2 regions of the Streptomyces sp. NBC_01390 genome follow, and region 1 is predicted to be linked to the other one. Evidence: riboswitches for the same ligand, from Rfam matches in the RefSeq annotation. Region 1 holds a riboswitch; the other holds the start of a gene.
What was found. A riboswitch is a leader RNA that binds a small molecule or an ion and turns the genes downstream of it on or off. The one in region 1 is predicted to bind glycine.

Region 1 (8,551 bases):
CGGCGTCCTCCTCTTCGAGGACACGGGTGAGCTCCTGCCCGACGGCCAGATCATCGCCCCGCACCGCGTGATGACAGCCGCCTGACGGCCTGCTCGCAGGGACGAAGGGCAGCCTCCCGACGTCAGGAGCGACTGCCCGGACAGCTGAACAGACGAAGAGGGGCCGGCCCGCAGACATCCGCTGCGAACCGGCCCTGACGCATGTCCGAGGGCGACTACTCCTCGTAAGCGTCCAGCGGCGGGCAGGAGCAGACCAGGTTCCGGTCGCCGAAGGCCTGGTCGATCCGGCGTACCGGCGGCCAGTACTTGTCGGCCGCCGAGACCCCGGCCGGGAAGACCGCCTCCTCGCGCGTGTAGGCATGCGTCCACTCGCCGCCGAGCGCGGCGGCGGTGTGCGGCGCGTTGCGCAGCGGGTTGTCGTCGGCCGGCCACTCGCCCGCGCCGACCTTCTCGATCTCGCCGCGAATGGCGATCATCGCCTCGCAGAAGCGGTCCAGCTCGCCCAGGTCCTCGGACTCGGTCGGCTCGATCATCAGCGTCCCGGCCACCGGGAAGGACATCGTGGGCGCGTGGAAGCCGTAGTCGATCAGCCGCTTGGCGATGTCGTCGACGCTCACGCCCGTCGTCTTGCTGATCGGCCGCAGATCGATGATGCACTCGTGCGCGACCAGCCCGCCGGGCCCGGTGTAGAGCACCGGGAAGTGCGGCTCGAGCCGCTTGGCGATGTAGTTGGCACTCAGTACCGCCACCTGCGTGGCCCGCTTGAGCCCCTCGCCGCCCATCAGCCGCACGTACGCCCACGAGATCGGCAGAATGCCCGCCGAGCCCCAGGGCGCCGCCGAGATCGGCCCCACACCCGTCTCGGGCCCGGCCGCGGGCTGCAGGGGGTGGTTGGGCAGATAGGGCGCAAGGTGCTCGCGCACTCCCACCGGGCCGACGCCCGGACCGCCGCCCCCGTGCGGGATGCAGAACGTCTTGTGCAGATTCAGGTGCGAGACGTCCCCACCGAAGTGCCCCGGCCTGGCCAGCCCCACCAGCGCGTTGAGGTTGGCCCCGTCGACGTACACCTGGCCGCCGGCCTCGTGTACCTGGGCACAGATGTCGGCGACATGCTCCTCGAACACCCCGTGCGTGGACGGGTACGTGATCATCAGCACCGACAGCTCGTCCCGGTACTGCTCGATCTTCGCCCGCAGATCCTCGACGTCGATCTCACCGTCGCCGGCGGTCTTCACGACGACGACCTTCATTCCGGCCATGACGGCGCTGGCGGCGTTGGTGCCGTGCGCGGACGACGGAATCAGGCAGACGGTCCGCTGGTCGTCACCGTTGGCCCGGTGGTATCCACGTACGGCGAGCAGCCCGGCCAGCTCGCCCTGCGAACCGGCGTTCGGCTGCAGCGACACCTTGTCGTAGCCGGTGACCTCGGCGAGACGTTCCTCCAGCTCCCGGATGAGCGTCAGATAGCCCTGTGCCTGCTCGGCGGGCGCGAAGGGATGCAGCTGCCCGAACTCGGGCCAGGTGACCGGCTCCATCTCGGCGGTCGCGTTGAGCTTCATGGTGCAGGAGCCCAGCGGGATCATGCCGCGGTCGAGCGCGTAGTCCCGGTCGGCGAGCCGGCGCAGGTAGCGCAGCATCGCGGTCTCGGAGTGGTACTGGTGGAAGACGGGGTGGGTCAGGATCTCGTCGGTGCGCAGCAGCGCCTCCGGCAGCGTGTCCTCGGCGTCGGCGTCGAGCGCCTCGACGTCGCCGTCGACCCCGAACGCGGTCCAGACGGCGCCCAGCTGGTCCCGGGTGGTGGTCTCGTCGCAGGAGACGGAGAGCCGGTCGGCGTCGACGAGATGCACATTGACCCCGTGCTCGCGCGCGGCGGCGGCGACCTCTCCGGCCCTCCCCGGCACCCGCACGGTGAGGGTGTCGAAGTAGGCGCCGTGGACGACGTCGACACCGCCCGCCGTCAGCCCCGCGGCGAGGATCGTGGCGTACCGGTGGGTGCGCCGGGCGATGATCCGCAGCCCCTTGGGTCCGTGGTAGACGGCGTACATGCCGGCCATCACGGCCAGCAGGACCTGCGCCGTGCAGATGTTGCTGGTCGCCTTCTCGCGGCGGATGTGCTGCTCCCGCGTCTGCAGGGCGAGCCGGTACGCCTTGTGCCCGTCCGCGTCCACGGAGACACCCACGAGCCGCCCCGGCAGACTGCGCGCAAACTGCTCGCGTACGGCCATGTATCCGGCGTGCGGCCCGCCGAAGCCCATCGGCACGCCGAACCGCTGGGTCGTCCCGACCGCGATGTCCGCGCCGAGCTCACCGGGCGAGGTGAGCAGCGTCAGAGCCAGCAGATCGGCGGCCACGGTGACCACGGCACCGAGCCCGTGCGCCTGCTCGACGACCGGCCTCAGGTCCCGTACGACACCTGAGGCGCCCGGGTACTGAAGGAGCACACCGTTGATCTCACGGCCCGCGATGTCGTCCGGAATGCCCGCGCTCAGGTCGGCGACGACGACCTCGACACCGGTGGGCTCGGCCCGCGTCTCGATCACGGCGATGGTCTGCGGCAGGGCGTCCGCGTCGACGAGGAAGAGCCCCTTCTTGTTCTTGCCCATACGCCGCGACAGCGACATCGCCTCCGCGGCCGCGGTGCCCTCGTCGAGCAGCGAGGCACCCGAGGTGGGCAGCCCGGTGAGGTCGGCGACCATGGTCTGGAAGTTCAGCAGCGCTTCGAGGCGTCCCTGCGAGATCTCGGGCTGGTAGGGCGTGTACGCGGTGTACCAGGCCGGGCTCTCCATCACGTTCCGCAGGATGACCGGCGGGGTGAAGGTCCCGTAGTACCCGAGCCCGATCATGGACCCGAGAACCTGGTTCCGGTCGGCCAGCGACCGCAGCTCGGCCAGCACTTCGGCCTCGGTGCGGGCGCCCGGCAGATCGAGCGCGTCGGCGTTCCTGATCGCATCCGGGACCGCGGCGGCCGTCAGCTCGTCGAGCGAGCCGTAGCCGACCTGCGCGAGCATCTTGGCCCGGTCCCCGTGGTCCGGCCCGATATGACGTCGCTCGAAGGGCGTTCCCTGTTCGAGTACGGCGAGCGGAGTGCGGTGGGCGGTCATTACGGAGGCCTCCTGGTCGTCGCGACCTTCGAGGGGCACCACGACACGGGTGCCCGAACGGCCTCCCCCTCTGTCATCTCAACCTGAGAGCTTCACCGGGCCGCCAACACACTGGCGTACCGGTTTTCACCGTCGGTGAGAGCGGAAGTCTTCGACATCCGCTCTTCTTTCCAGAGTGACCTCGTCCGTGCGGTACAGGGGCCTGAGAGATTCCGGGGAGGATTTGCTCCTTCGGCGCCCTCCGACGTTCCGGAGGACTCTCCCGCACGGGGTCAGCAGCCATTGGCCAGCCTACCAGCGGGCTCCACGCACACTCCTTCGAGTGGCCGCCTCACCGGATGTGCTCTTTTGTAGTGTTTACGGATGAGTTGCGACCATACGGAGGCGCCGTGCAGACCGATATCGATCCGCGCAACCTGATCGGCCGCAAGGCCTTCGACCGCAACGGCACCAAGATCGGCACGATCGACGAGGTCTACCTCGACGACGCGACGGGAGTGCCGGAGTGGGCGGCCATAAGAACAGGGCTGTTCAGCAGGGACGCCTTCGTGCCCCTGGAGCCCAGCGAACTGATCGACGGCACCCTGCGCATCCCCTTCGAGCGAGCCCTGATCAAGGACGCCCCCGACTTCGGCGTGGGCCGCCATCTCTCCCCGGAGCAGGAACTCCAGCTCTACCACCACTACGGCCTCGACGTCGCTCCTCCTCCCCCGTTCCCCGACCACGACTTCGGCAGGCTGGCGGGCACGGACGACGCCTGATCCCCCGATCCGCCATCCGGACGACCGGGTCTTCGCGGCGGGTCGGCCACCAGCGGCAGCGGATCCGCCGGCTCCAGCGCGGGGTCCTCGGTCCGGAACGTACGCACCCGCCCCGGCTGCTCGGAGTCCGGCGTCTCGAACCGGATGGTCACCCGCCCCAGCCCGCTCCCCTGCACCCACCCGTGCCCGAAGTCGTCATGCCGCACGTCGTGCCCGGTGGTCCAGTGCCGCTCGGCAGACGCCTCCCGCTCCTCGACGACCTCGCGCTCCGCCTCCTCCAACGGCTCCAGTGCCGCCAGCTCCCCGGCGGCCTGGGCGAACAGGTCCTCCTGCGTGTAGTCGGCGAGGCCGCTCACCCCGACCCCGAGCAGCCGGACGCCCCCGGTGGTGTCCACCGCCTCAAGGAGCCGGGCCGCCGCCTCCCGCACCACCGCGGGGTCGTCCGTGGGCCCCCGGAGCGTCTCGGACCGGGTCAGCGTGGAGAAGTCGTACCGCCGCACCTTGAGGACGATGGTCCGCCCGGACAGCCCGGCACCGCGCAACCGCCGCACACACCGGTCCGCCAGCCGCTGCACCTCCGTCCCCACCCGGCCCCGGTCATGGATGTCCACGTCGTACGTGTCCTCGACCGACACGGACTTCGTCTCCCGCTCGGACACCACGGGCCGCTCGTCGCGCGCCAGCGCCATCGCGTACAGCGCGTGCCCGTGAGCCTTTCCCAGCAGCCGTACGAGCTCGTCCTCGCCCGCCTCCGCCAGGTCGTCGACCGTGCTCATCCCGGCCCGCCTCAGATGGTCCCCGGTGGCCGGGCCGACCCCCGGCAGGGTCCGCACCGACATCGGGGCGAGCAGCGCCCGCTCGGTCCCGGGCTCGATCACCACCAGCCCGTCCGGCTTGGCCTGCTCCGAGGCGATCTTCGCGAGCATCTTGGAGGCGGCCAGCCCGACCGATCCCGTGAGCCCCGTGACGGCTCGTATGTCCGCGCGCAGCCTGCTCCCGGCCAGCCGCGCCGACGCCTCGTCCCAGGCCGTCTCGCCGGCTTCCAGGTCCACGAACGCCTCGTCCAGGCTCAACGGCTCCACCAGAGGCGACAGCTCGTGCAGGAGCCCCATGACCTGCTCGCTGATCGACCGGTAGAAGCCGCCCCTGGGCACGAGGTAGGCGGCGTTCGGCGCGAGCCTTCGGGCCTGCGCCATCGGCATCGCGGAGTGCACCCCGAAAACCCGGGCCTCGTACGATGCGGTGGCCACCACCCCACGTGGCCCGAGTCCCCCCACCACCACGGCTTTCCCACGCAGACTCGGCTTGGACGCCTGCTCCGCCGAGGCGAAGAAGGCGTCCATGTCGAGATGCAGGATCGTGGGCGCGTTTCTCACATCACCGATGCTGCCCTACGCCACTGACAATGCCCTGGAACACAGGGGCGCCGGTCAGACCGCCCGGTTGCGCCGCCGCGCCAGTTCGTCCGTGGGGTTGTGCCCGACGAGGGTCTCCCCGGTGTCGACACGCTCGCCGTGCAACTGCGAGAGAGCGCTTTCCACGTCTCGCCAGACCACGCCGACGGCGATTCCGAAAATGCCCTGTCCACCCTGGAGGAGCGCGTGCACCTCATCGGGGGAAGTGCACTCGTAGACGGTCGCGCCGTCGCTCATCAGCGTCAGGCGCTCCAGGTCGTGGAGTTCGCACGCCCGGAGATGCTGCACCGCCGTGCGGATGTTCTGCAGCGAGACACCGGTGTCCAGAAAGCGCTTGACGATCTTCAGGACGACAACGTCCCGAAAGCTGTAGAGCCGCTGCGTCCCCGACCCGTGCGCGGGCCGCACACTCGGCTCGACCAAGCCGGTACGCGCCCAGTAGTCCAACTGCCGATAGGTGATGCCGGCCGCCGCGCACGCCGTGGGGCCGCGGTAGCCGATCTCCTCGGACGCCATGGATGTCGCCCCTCCGCTGCCTGCTACAGCCGTCGGCCGCCGCGGAACGTGATCGGCCGCGTTGCCGTGAAGCGGGTACGGGCCGCTCTCCCCCGGAACGCGTCCAGGGGCACCCCCAGCCGTACCGTCGCCGCTGCTTCTCACGCCGACCTCCGTCCTTGACCTGCCTTCTCGACGGTAGGCAGTCACCAGGGGTGCGTCAACGATCGCCACACTCGGCACGCCGAGTGATAATCACCCTAGGAGTGGTTTCCCGTACCCCACCGCGGGGAAAGGCTAGCCGAATGCGCTCCGCCAGGGCCGCACGACGCTCTCACACGCCGCTGGCAATTGCCATCATCCGTGACGTCACCGGGCAAAAGACAGGCCCCACCGACCATGGGGTCCGTGGGGCCGCCGAGCTTCGTCAGACGACGCCGACGCGGCTCACTGACTGTTGGTCCCGAAGTCCTCGGGGGAGATCTGGTCGAGGAACTCGCGGAACTTCTCCACCTCGTCCTCCTGTTCGTCCGGGATCGCGATCCCGGCGTCGTCGAGTACCCCGTCGCTGCCGTAGATCGGCGTACCGGTACGCAGCGCCAGCGCTATGGCGTCGGACGGGCGGGCGCTCACCTCGACTCCGCTGGCGAACACCAACTCCGCGTAGAAAACACCTTCGCGCAGGTCCGTGATGCGCACTTCGGTGAGTTCCTGACCGACGGCCTCCAGCACGTCCTTGAACAGGTCGTGGGTCAGCGGTCGTGCGGGGGCCATGCCCTGCTGGGCGAAGGCGATCGCCGTCGCCTCCCCCGGTCCGATCCAGATGGGAAGGTAGCGGTCGCCTCCCACTTCACGCAGGAGCACGATCGGTTGGTTGGAGGGCATTTCGACCCGGACACCTACGACATCGAGCTCGTTCACACAGCAACCCTAGGCCGTGCCCGGGATGTTTGGGTAGTCGGGCACGGAACGGGTGCCCGATCCGCCCTCCGCCGACCCTCCCCGCTCAGGGCTGCCGCACTCCCAGAGCGATCCGCACCAGGGCCGCGTGCAGCTTCACCGTGAGCCCTGCCAGCTCCTTGCTACGGGCCTCCGCGAGCGCCCTGGTCTGCGGATTGCGGTGGCGCTTCAGCGGGGCCACGACCTGGTCGACCAGGCCGGCCTCACGGTCCGCGGCGGCCTTCATCGCCCGCAGATGCCGCGGCTCGATCCCGAACCGCCCCAGCTCGGCGACGAGCGCGGCGACGGTGACCGACTCCGCGTCGTACGCTCCGTCGGGCAGTGGCGCGATCAGCCCGTACGACTGCCACTCCTCGAGTTCCTCGTCGCCGATCTCGGCGGCGGCGAGCAGCTCGGCGCGGCCGATCCGGACGGCGGTGGGCCCCTCGGGCTCCAGAACGGGCTCACCGTCCCGCTGCCGGCCGACGGTGGGGGGCGGGGCCGCCTCCCCACGCTCCATGGCCTCCAGGTACTCCCTGATCACCTTGAGAGGCAGATAGTGATCCCGCTGCATTCTCAGGACATGCCCGAGGCGCTCGACGTCCCTCGGACTGAACTTGCGGTACCCCGACGGGGTCCGCTGCGGCTCGATGAGCCCCTCCGACTCCAGGAAACGAATCTTGGAGATGGTGACTTCGGGGAACTCGTCGCGCAGCGCGTTCAGCACTGTGCCGATGCTCATCAGCCCACTGTCCGCGGCGGCGATGCCGTGCCCGGCACCGCCGCTCGGTGTTTGAAGCATGGACCTTCCCTGTGGATCCCCCCGGACTCGGTCCGGAGGAGGGTCAGTAGCCCCGCTGGCTCGCGTAGAACACCAGCCGGTACTTGCCGATCTGCACCTCGTCACCGTTGGACAGATCGACCTGGTCGATCCGCTCACGGTTGACGTACGTGCCGTTGAGGCTGCCCACGTCAGCGACCGTGAACATGCCGTCCTGGCCACGGCGGAACTCCACATGCCGACGCGACACGGTCACGTCGTCCAGGAAGATGTCGCTCTGCGGATGACGCCCGGCCGTGGTCAGCTCGCCGTCCAGCAGGAAGCGGCTGCCCGAGTTCGGGCCACGACGCACCACCAGGAGCGCCGACCCGAGCGGCAGAGCGTCCACCGCGGCCTGCGCCTCGGGCGAGAGCATCGGCATCTGCGTCTGACCGGTGACCTCGGCGTCGTACGCCTCGATACCGGAGATCGAGATGGTGGACGTCGTCTCCGACGGGCGCTCGGGGGTGACCCCGGCCCGCAGCGGCGCGCCACAGTTGGAACAGAAGCGGCTGTTCTCCGCGTTGCGGTTACCGCACCTCGTACAAACCAGGGCCGACATCGACGGATCCTCCTGCCGCGGCTGCCCCGCCGGGGCATTGGACGCATACGGACCGGAGGAAAACTCTCCACCCGTACTTGAGGTTGACGGTTCCCCGAAACCTATGCGCCCGGACTGGGCAGGGTCAACAGAAGGCGCGCCCTGACCTCCCGGAACGTCACCACCCGGACCGCCGACCTGGTCCCGGAACAACGGACGCTGACCGTCCGCGTCGGGCTGTGCGCGATGGCGGGCGGTCGCGTTGTCGCTGCTGCCCTCTCGCGCGCTCTTGCCGAACAACTTCCCAAACAACTTCACGGGCGATTCCCCTTGACCGAAACAGACCCGCCCGTGGGGCAGGACGAACCCTGACTGCACCTACCGGTCGACCCGGACATCCTCACAACGTCCGCCGCCACCTGACAGTTTCCACCACGCACCACCCATTCGGTGCGCCGACCCCCCGCAACCTCATGCCC
Region 2 (8,551 bases), 6.5 Mb from region 1:
TTGGTGCTGATCGTGGTCTTGCCACAGGCCTTGAGAGCGTCCTTGGCCTTGGCCACGTCGCCCTTGCTGCCGTCGGTGGCGTAGACGTCCGACTTCGCGTAGCCCGGGATGTCGGGCGGGAGGACGGTCGTGGCGATGTCACCGCGGATCGGGCCGCCCTCGGCGGTCTGCACCGAGACCTTGTCGACCGCGTACTGGACGGCCTTGCGGCAGTCGACGTTGTCGAACGGCTTCAGCTTGGTGTTGATCGCCATGTAGACGAGACGGCCACCGTAGGTGTTGTCGGTGCTGGCCTTCTTGTCGGCGTTGTTGATGACGTCGGCCTGGGTCGCGGCCTGGACACCCGTACCACCGAGGTCGATCGCGTTGCCGGCCTGGACGTCCTGGTCGATGGTGTCCGGGTTGACCTTCAGGTTGACCACGATCTTGTCCGGGTACTGCTTGCGCAGCGGGTCGGTCGCGGCGTCCCAGTTCTTGTTGCGGACGAGGACGGCGGACTTGCCCTCGTCGTAGCTCTGGAACTGGTACGAGCCCGAGGACACGATGTTCTTGACGTAGTCGATGCCCTTGTCCTTGGACTGGGGCACCGGCGCCGTCTGCGGCTGCGCGGCCAGGTAGTCGAACTCCTGGAAGGCGCGGTTGAGCTTGAAGACGACCGTGGTGTCGTCCGGCGTCTGGATGGACGCCAGGCCCGCGGGGTTCTTGTCCTTGTAGGGACCCTTGTACTTGTCTCCGCCGTCGAGGAACTGCTGGAAGTAGTTCGGGCCGAGGGAGAGCACGTCACGCGCGAAGTTGGAGCGCTCGACGGCGTACTTGACGTCCTTCGAGGTGATCGGGGTGCCGTCCTGGTACTTCAGCCCCGCACGGAGCTTGTACGTCCAGGTCTTGCCGCCGTCGCTGGGCACACCGGCGCTCTCGGCGAGGTCGGGGACCAGCTCGTTGCCCTTCTGGCCCGGGCCGGGCTTGAAGGTCATCAGCGAGCGGGCGTACAGCCGGCTGAAGTTGAACATGTACCCGTAGTACGTGTTGCCGGGGTCGAAGGAGTCCGGGACGTCGGACAGCTCGTAGGTGACCGTGCCCCCCTTCTTGTCGGACACGTTGACGACGCCCTTGGTCGCTGCGTTGGCCCCAGCAGCCTTGGTGCCGCCGTCGTTCGAATTGTCATCGGCTTTACTGCAGCCTGCGAGCACCAGGCTCGCAGATCCGATCGCCGCAACCGCGGCCAGCGCTGACCTTCGCATGATGGTCTGCTTCTCCTCCATTAGTGGAAACTTGCTGAAAACTCCCGACACGGCCGCGTCAGCGGCTGCGCGGGTCGAGTGCGTCCCGGAGACCGTCGCCGAGCAGGTTGAACGCCAGCACGGTCACGAAGATGGCGAGGCCGGGCACGATCATGAACTGCGGGTCGACCTGGTAGTAGGTGACCGCCTGGTTGAGCATGCCGCCCCAGGAGGCCTGCGGGGGCTGGATACCGACGCCGAGGAAGCTCAGCGAGGCCTCGAAGAGGATGTTGGTCGGGATGAGCAGCGTCGAGTAGACGATGATCGGGCCGACCAGGTTCGGCAGCAGCTCCCGGAAGAGGATGTACGGCCCCTTGGCGCCCATTCCCCGGGAGGCGTCGACGAACTCGCGCTCACGCAGGGCCAGCGTCTGGCCGCGGACGATGCGTCCCAGGTAGGGCCAGTTGAAGAAGCCGATGACGAAGATCAGCACGGTGATGTGGAGCGGGAGCCCTTCCAGACCGAACGCGCCGCCCTGCAGCGTGGCGGAGATGGCGATGGCGAACAGCAGAAGGGGGAAGGCGAGGAAGGTGTCCATCAGCCGGCTGATGATCGTGTCGACCCGCCCGCCGTAGTAGCCGGCGACGACACCGAGGATCGTGCCGATCACGTTGGACAGGATCGTGGCGCCGAACGCGACGACCAGGGAGACCCAGGAGCCCTCCAGGATGCGGGTCGCGATGTCGCGCCCGAACTTCGGTTCGACACCGAGCGGGTGGTCCCAGCTCATGCCGCCGAAGCCGCCCGTGGGGAGGGAGGTGTTGGGGTCGATCAGGTCCTGGTTGAAGGCGTTGGGGTCGAGGCCGAACAGCGCCTGGATGGGCCGGGCGAGAAGCGCGGTCAGGATCAGCAGGATGACGATGACGCCACCGGCGACGGCCACCTTGTCCCTCTTGAACCGGGCCCAGGCGATCTGGCCCAGGGAACGGCCCTCGATCTGCCCCTTACCGGCACCCGCGAGCACAACCTCCGGCTGTGCCTCGGCTTCCGCTGCGGTGGTCTCGATCGGTGCGGTCACAGTGACCCGACCCCTCTCGCCGGTGGTGACCGGCCTACGCCTGCCGCTGTCTGCGGCTTGATTCACTTGCCTGCCGGGACGGGCCCCAGATGGTGCGGCCCGGTGACCCGGCTGTTCGTCCTGCTGACGATCCGTGCTGATTAGTCGACTTAGCCATGCTCCGCCCGACCGCAGGATCGATGACCCCATCGTCTGACAGGCGAGTCTTCAGTGATTCGGCGATCACGTGAAAGGTCTGTCGGCGAAAGTATGCGTAAACGTGATGCTGTCCTGTGGATTCCGTTATCCGAACACCGGGTAACGCCCCTCGGACGCGGGGCAGTTGGGACAGAAAGGGCAATCCCATACTATCGCGACCATTCGCCGCGATCTACGCGCGAAGACCGTGGCGCGCGAATTCGGCCGTCCGGGTGATGGTCCGCGCCGTCCGGGTGAAGGTCCGCTCAGTAACGACCCCGCGCCGGTGGATACCCGTACCCCGCCGCCGGAGCCTGCGGGGTCGGAGGCGGGGCGGCGACCGCGTGGGCCTCCCGGTCGTAGAACGGCCGGGCGTTCACGCGCAGCCACATCACGACCGGGTCCTGCTCGTCCGACATCGCGACCGTCGACACCGGCAGCCCGTCGGGAACCGCCCCTATCGACTGCTGCATCATCGCGCGCACCGAGTCCACGGCCGGCGGCGAGGTGTCGTACACGTCCAGTCCGATGGCCAGATACGGCGCACCGAGCGCCGGCTGCACCCAGGCCCGGCGCAGGGAGCGGACCGCCGGGGTGCGGTGGGCGTTCTGCGAGAGGAGGGCGTAGAACTGCGGGATCTCGATGCCGGGCTCGGCCAGTCGCAGGGGCCCGGCGGGCTGGCGCTCCAGGCCCGCGGCGATCCGGCGCAGGTCGAGCCAGGGGATGCCGACGCCGCCGCCCGGGGAGTGCGGGTTGAGCCAGAGGCCGTACTGGTCCGGATAGAGGGTGCGGGCCACGTCGAGGCCGTCGACCACCTCGTACGACCTGTTCCAGCCACTGACCGACAGCTCCTGGGCGGAGGTCACACAGGGCGCGTAGCCGTACCCGTCGACCTGCATGTTTCCGTACTGCGCGTCGGGGGAGCCGGCCTGTCCGTGCCAGAGCAGCATCCAGATCTGGCCGGAGGACGGGGTCGCGAGGGCGCGCAGGAGCGCCTCGTAGGCGTCGTAACGCCCGGGCGTCACCTGGCGCAGCATGTGCTCGACCTGACCGGCCGCGGCCGTGCCCGACGCGCTCACCATTACCGCCCCTTCGTAACCCTGACGAGTTGTGCGTTCTAGCTTAAGCGGCGCCGCTGACAGGCACGCCCCCCGGAACGGCCGCCCAGGAGCTCGGGACTTGCTCTGCTTTGGCGGCTGCGGGCCTATTGTGGCTGGTCGCGCAGTTCCCCGCGCCCCTTTGGGGCCGCTTCAGTGGCCGTGTTGGTAGAAGGGGCGGACCTTTGCCCTCAGCCAGTCCGTCACCGGGTCCTGGGCCGCGTCCAGGAAGACCAGGTTCACCGGCCAGGACGAGGGGGCTCGGCCCAGGGCCCTGCCTACCGCGTCCATCGGGATGGTGCGGGCGACCGGGTCCCAGGGGGAGAGTTCGACGCCGATGAACATGACAGGGGCGGCCGTTTCTATCGTCGCCAGGCAGCGGCGGGCCGTCCGGACCACGCCGGTGCCGGCGAACTCCGCCGCCGCGGCGGCGAGGAAGTCGACCGGGTCCTCCTGCCAGTGGGGCTCGTAGAGACGGACCCGGCCGCCGCCGGCACCGTCGAGGAGGGTGCGGCCGGCTCGGCAGAGCTCGGCCACGGCCTGCGGGGGCAGGGGGACGCCGACCACGCCGTCCGGGTTCACGGCGATGCCGACCTGGGGCTGCAGACCGCGGGCGAACTCGACGGCGGGGGCCACGGTGTACGACACATGGCCGCCGACGACCTGCCGGAACTGTTCCTCCGAGCTGAAGACCGGCACGTACGCCTGGCCCGCGATGTCCATCGTGGGCAGGTCGAGGGGACCGGTGTAGGGGCCACCGCCGGAAGGGAGGGGGACCCAGACGAAGCTGCGGCCGAGGACCTCGACGATGCGGGCGCCCGCGCCGGGGACGCCGAGGGAGGCCGAGAGCACCTCCTCCAGCTCGTTGCCGGGCCATCCGCCGTGCGAATGGGGATGAGCCTGGGGGAAGCCCCCGGGAAAGTCCGGGGGGAAGTCCGCCGGGATGTCCATCTGCCTACCGCCTGCTGTGAACCGCTGTCCTGAGTCCTCAAGGGGAGTCCCTTAATGAGCAAAACCCTAACCGGCCCCGCCGGATAGGGCGGTCAGTCCGCGAAGTCGATCCTGCGCAGGATGTCCGCCGCGTCCCGGTCGATCAGCACCGCCGAGCCGCAGCCGTCCGGCAGGTTCCCCTTCTCCACCGAGCGCAGCAGCCGCGAGGCGGCCTGACGGTGCCGCAGGAACGCGTACCGCGAGACGCCCCGGCCGCGTTCGCGCTGGCCCTCCAGCGCCTCGCCCGGGGTGACGTCGAGGAGGAGGAGATGCAGGGTGCCGCCCCGGCGGCGGGCCTCGCGGGCCAGCCAGCCGCGCACCCAGGCCTGCGTACCGCAGTCGTGCACGACGACTCCGGCGCCGGAGCGCAGGGCGCGGCGCAGTCCGGCGTAGTGGGCGAGGCGGACGAGGGGCCGGTAGACGGCGTAGGGGAGGAAGGAGGGCGTACGGGCGTCCCAGTGGTCGCGGGTGTTCTGCGAGTCGATGCCGGTGGCGCGCACCGCCCGGCGCATCAGTGTGGACTTGCCGCTGCCCGGCAGGCCGGTGACCACGACCAGGTCGCGGGCGCCGAAGGTGAGGCCGTGCGGGCTGTGGCCCGAGCGCTCCCGCAGATCGCGGATCACGGGTTCCGGGCGCGCCGCGCGCGACTCCCGGGTGGGGCCGGCCTGCTGCTTGGGCAGCGCGTCGGTCAGTGCGAGGGCCGGGGTCGCCGCATACGCCGTGGTCCTGTTCACCGTGTTCGTCCTCCCATGGGGTCGGGAAGTACCGTCCCCGTCGAGTGTAAAGAGAAGGTAATACGCGGTGTCTCTCGGTGGGGTCCGATTACTGCAACAGGCCTGCTACAGGGCGGTATGTGAGCCTGTGGCGAGGCCGTGTCCCCTCTGTGAAGGGTCCCCCTGCCGTGCCGGGGGAATGCGTGCGATGATGTGCCCGCCAACTGCATACCGGCCGCTTGAATCCGCGCGGGAGAGTTCCGGGACCCCTTGGGTACCCGGGCGCCGAAGGAGCAAGTCCCTCCCTTGAATCTCTCAGGCCCCGTTACCGCGCGGGCGAGGCACATCTGAAAAGCGGGCCGCGGGTCGTCATGACCGGTGGCTCCACCCAAGGTGCAAGTCAGTGACCTGCCGTTTCACCGGCGGTCATGACGAACCTCTCAGGTTCCGATGACAGATGGGGAGGAACGACCTCGCCGTCATGCCCTGGGAGCACTACCGATGAGCAGCACTTCTCTGCGTCTTACCGCGCTCGATGCCCTGCATCGTTCGCTCGGCGCGACGATGACCGACTTCGCGGGCTGGGACATGCCCCTGCGGTACGGCTCCGAACGCGACGAGCACCTGGCCGTGCGCACGAAGGCCGGCCTCTTCGACCTCTCCCACATGGGCGAGATCACCGTGACCGGGCCGGAAGCCGCGGCCCTTCTCGACCACGCCCTGGTCGGCAACATGGGGTCCATCGCCGTCGGGCGCGCCCGCTACACCATGATCTGCCGGGCCGACGGCGGCATCCTGGACGACCTGATCGTCTACCGGCTCGCGGAAACCGAATACCTGGTCGTGGCCAACGCCGGCAACGCACAGATCGTGCTGGACGCCCTTGTCGAGCGGTCCGACAGCATCGACGCGCTGGTCCGCGACGACCGGGACGCCTACGCGCTGATCGCCGTACAGGGCCCGGAGGCCCCCGGCATCCTCGCCGCCCTCACGGACGCCGATCTCGACGGCCTGAAGTACTACGCGGGCCTGCCCGGCACGGTCGCCGGCGTCCCCGCCCTGATCGCGCGCACCGGCTACACCGGCGAGGACGGCTTCGAGCTGTTCGTCGCGCCGGGTGACGCGGAGAAGGTGTGGCAGGCGCTGACCGACGCGGGCACGCCCGTCGGGCTCGTCCCCTGTGGTCTGTCCTGCCGGGACACGCTGCGCCTGGAGGCGGGCATGCCGCTGTACGGGCACGAGCTGAGCACCTCCCTCACCCCCTTCGACGCCGGGCTCGGCCGGGTGGTCAAGTTCGAGAAGGGGGGCGACTTCGTGGGCCGCGCGGCCCTGCGCGAGGCCGCCGAGCGCGCTTCGTACGAGCCGCCGCGGGTCCTGGTCGGCCTGGTCGCCGAGGGCCGTCGCGTCCCGCGCGCCGGGTACGCGGTCGTCGCCGACGGCCGGGTGATCGGCGAGGTCACCTCGGGCGCCCCCTCCCCCACACTCGGGAAGCCGATCGCGATGGCGTACGTCGACGCCACGCACTCGGCGCCCGGTACCGCGGGCGTGGGCGTGGACATCCGGGGCACCCACGAGCCGTACGAGGTCGTGGCGCTCCCCTTCTACAAGCGCCGGAAGTAACCCCGCCCCCTGGCTGCGCTCCGGCGTCGGCAACAACCCGTGTCCTGCCTGCTGACGGGCAGGCAGTCCTTCCCTGTAGAACCCCATGCAGGACCAGTCCCCCGCGTACAGGAGAATTCAGGCCATGAGCAACCCCCAGCAGCTGCGCTACAGCAAGGAGCACGAGTGGCTGTCGGGCGCCGAGAACGGCGTCTCGACGGTCGGTATCACCGAGCACGCGGCCAACGCGCTCGGCGATGTCGTGTACGTACAGCTTCCCGAGGTCGGTGCCACGGTGACCGCCGGTGAGACCTGCGGTGAGCTGGAGTCGACCAAGTCGGTCAGCGACCTGTACTCGCCGGTCACCGGTGAGGTCACCGAGGTCAACGAGGACGTCTCCAACGACCCGTCGCTGGTGAACTCCGCCCCGTTCGAGGGCGGTTGGCTCTTCAAGGTGCGGGTCTCCGACGAGCCGGCCGACCTGCTCTCCGCGGACGAGTACACCGCGATCTCCGGCAGCTGAGTCCCCAGGCACCAGGACGTAAGGACGTACTGACCCCATGTCGCTTCTGAACACTCCCCTGCACGAGCTCGACCCCGACATCGCCGCCGCCGTCGACGCCGAGCTGAACCGCCAGCAGTCCACCCTGGAGATGATCGCCTCGGAGAACTTCGCTCCGGTCGCCGTCATGGAGGCCCAGGGCTCGGTCCTCACCAACAAGTACGCCGAGGGCTACCCCGGCCGCCGCTACTACGGCGGCTGCGAGCACGTCGACGTCGCCGAGCAGATCGCGATCGACCGGGTCAAGGAGCTGTTCGGCGCCGAGTACGCCAACGTGCAGCCGCACTCGGGCGCCTCCGCCAACCAGGCCGCGCTGTTCGCGCTGGCCCAGCCCGGCGACACCATCCTCGGCCTCGACCTGGCGCACGGCGGCCACCTCACCCACGGGATGCGGCTGAACTTCTCCGGCAAGCAGTTCGACGTGGTCGCCTACCACGTCGACGAGGCCGGGCTGGTCGACATGGCCGAGCTTGAGCAGCTCGCCAAGGAACACCGCCCGAAGGTGATCATCGCGGGCTGGTCGGCGTACCCGAGGCAGCTGGACTTCGCCGAGTTCCGGCGGATCGCGGACGAGGTCGGCGCGTACCTGTGGGTCGACATGGCGCACTTCGCCGGTCTGGTCGCGGCGGGCCTGCACCCGAACCCGGTGCCGTACGCGGACGTCGTCACCTCGACGACCCACAAGACACTGGGCGGCCCGCGCGGCGGCATCATCCTGGCGAAGCAGGAGTTCGCGAAGAAGCTGAACTCGTCCGTCTTCCCGGGCTTCCAGGGCGGCCCCCTGGAGCATGTGATCGCGGCGAAGGCCGTCTCCTTCAAGGTCGCCGCCTCGGACGACTTCAAGGAGCGCCAGCAGCGTACGGTGGACGGTGCGCGCATCCTCGCCGAGCGCCTGGTCCGGGCGGACGTCGGTGAGCACGGCGTGTCCGTCCTGTCCGGCGGTACGGACGTCCACCTGGTCCTCGTCGACCTGCGCGACTCCGAGCTGGACGGCAAGCAGGCGGAGGACCGGCTCCACGAGGTCGGCATCACCGTCAACCGGAACGCGATCCCCAACGACCCGCGTCCCCCGATGGTGACGTCGGGCCTGCGGATCGGCACCCCGGCGCTGGCCA

Region 2: linked by a shared signal. The riboswitch ahead of gcvT (glycine cleavage system aminomethyltransferase GcvT) and the one ahead of gcvP (aminomethyl-transferring glycine dehydrogenase) in region 1 are both predicted to bind glycine.

What each region holds. Positions count from the first base shown of each region.
Region 1 covers NZ_CP109551.1:2,247,884-2,256,434, forward strand. Annotated here, with positions in the region: gene OG241_RS10125 (DUF5999 family protein) at 1-85, shown strand, start outside; gene gcvP (aminomethyl-transferring glycine dehydrogenase) at 216-3,101, opposite strand; glycine riboswitch at 3,282-3,376, opposite strand; gene OG241_RS10135 (PRC-barrel domain-containing protein) at 3,491-3,862, shown strand; gene OG241_RS10140 (DNA polymerase IV) at 3,784-5,238, opposite strand; gene OG241_RS10145 (MerR family transcriptional regulator) at 5,293-5,937, opposite strand; gene OG241_RS10150 (bifunctional nuclease family protein) at 6,220-6,693, opposite strand; gene OG241_RS10155 (MerR family transcriptional regulator) at 6,779-7,513, opposite strand; gene OG241_RS10160 (FHA domain-containing protein) at 7,557-8,450, opposite strand.
Region 2 covers NZ_CP109551.1:8,746,658-8,755,208, reverse strand. Annotated here, with positions in the region: gene OG241_RS39365 (ABC transporter substrate-binding protein) at 1-1,262, opposite strand, end outside; gene OG241_RS39360 (ABC transporter permease) at 1,300-2,298, opposite strand; gene OG241_RS39355 (enhanced serine sensitivity protein SseB C-terminal domain-containing protein) at 2,742-3,554, opposite strand; gene OG241_RS39350 (enhanced serine sensitivity protein SseB) at 3,726-4,523, opposite strand; gene OG241_RS39345 (AAA family ATPase) at 4,616-5,296, opposite strand; glycine riboswitch at 5,516-5,616, shown strand; gene gcvT (glycine cleavage system aminomethyltransferase GcvT) at 5,777-6,895, shown strand; gene gcvH (glycine cleavage system protein GcvH) at 7,020-7,397, shown strand; gene glyA (serine hydroxymethyltransferase) at 7,435-8,551, shown strand, end outside.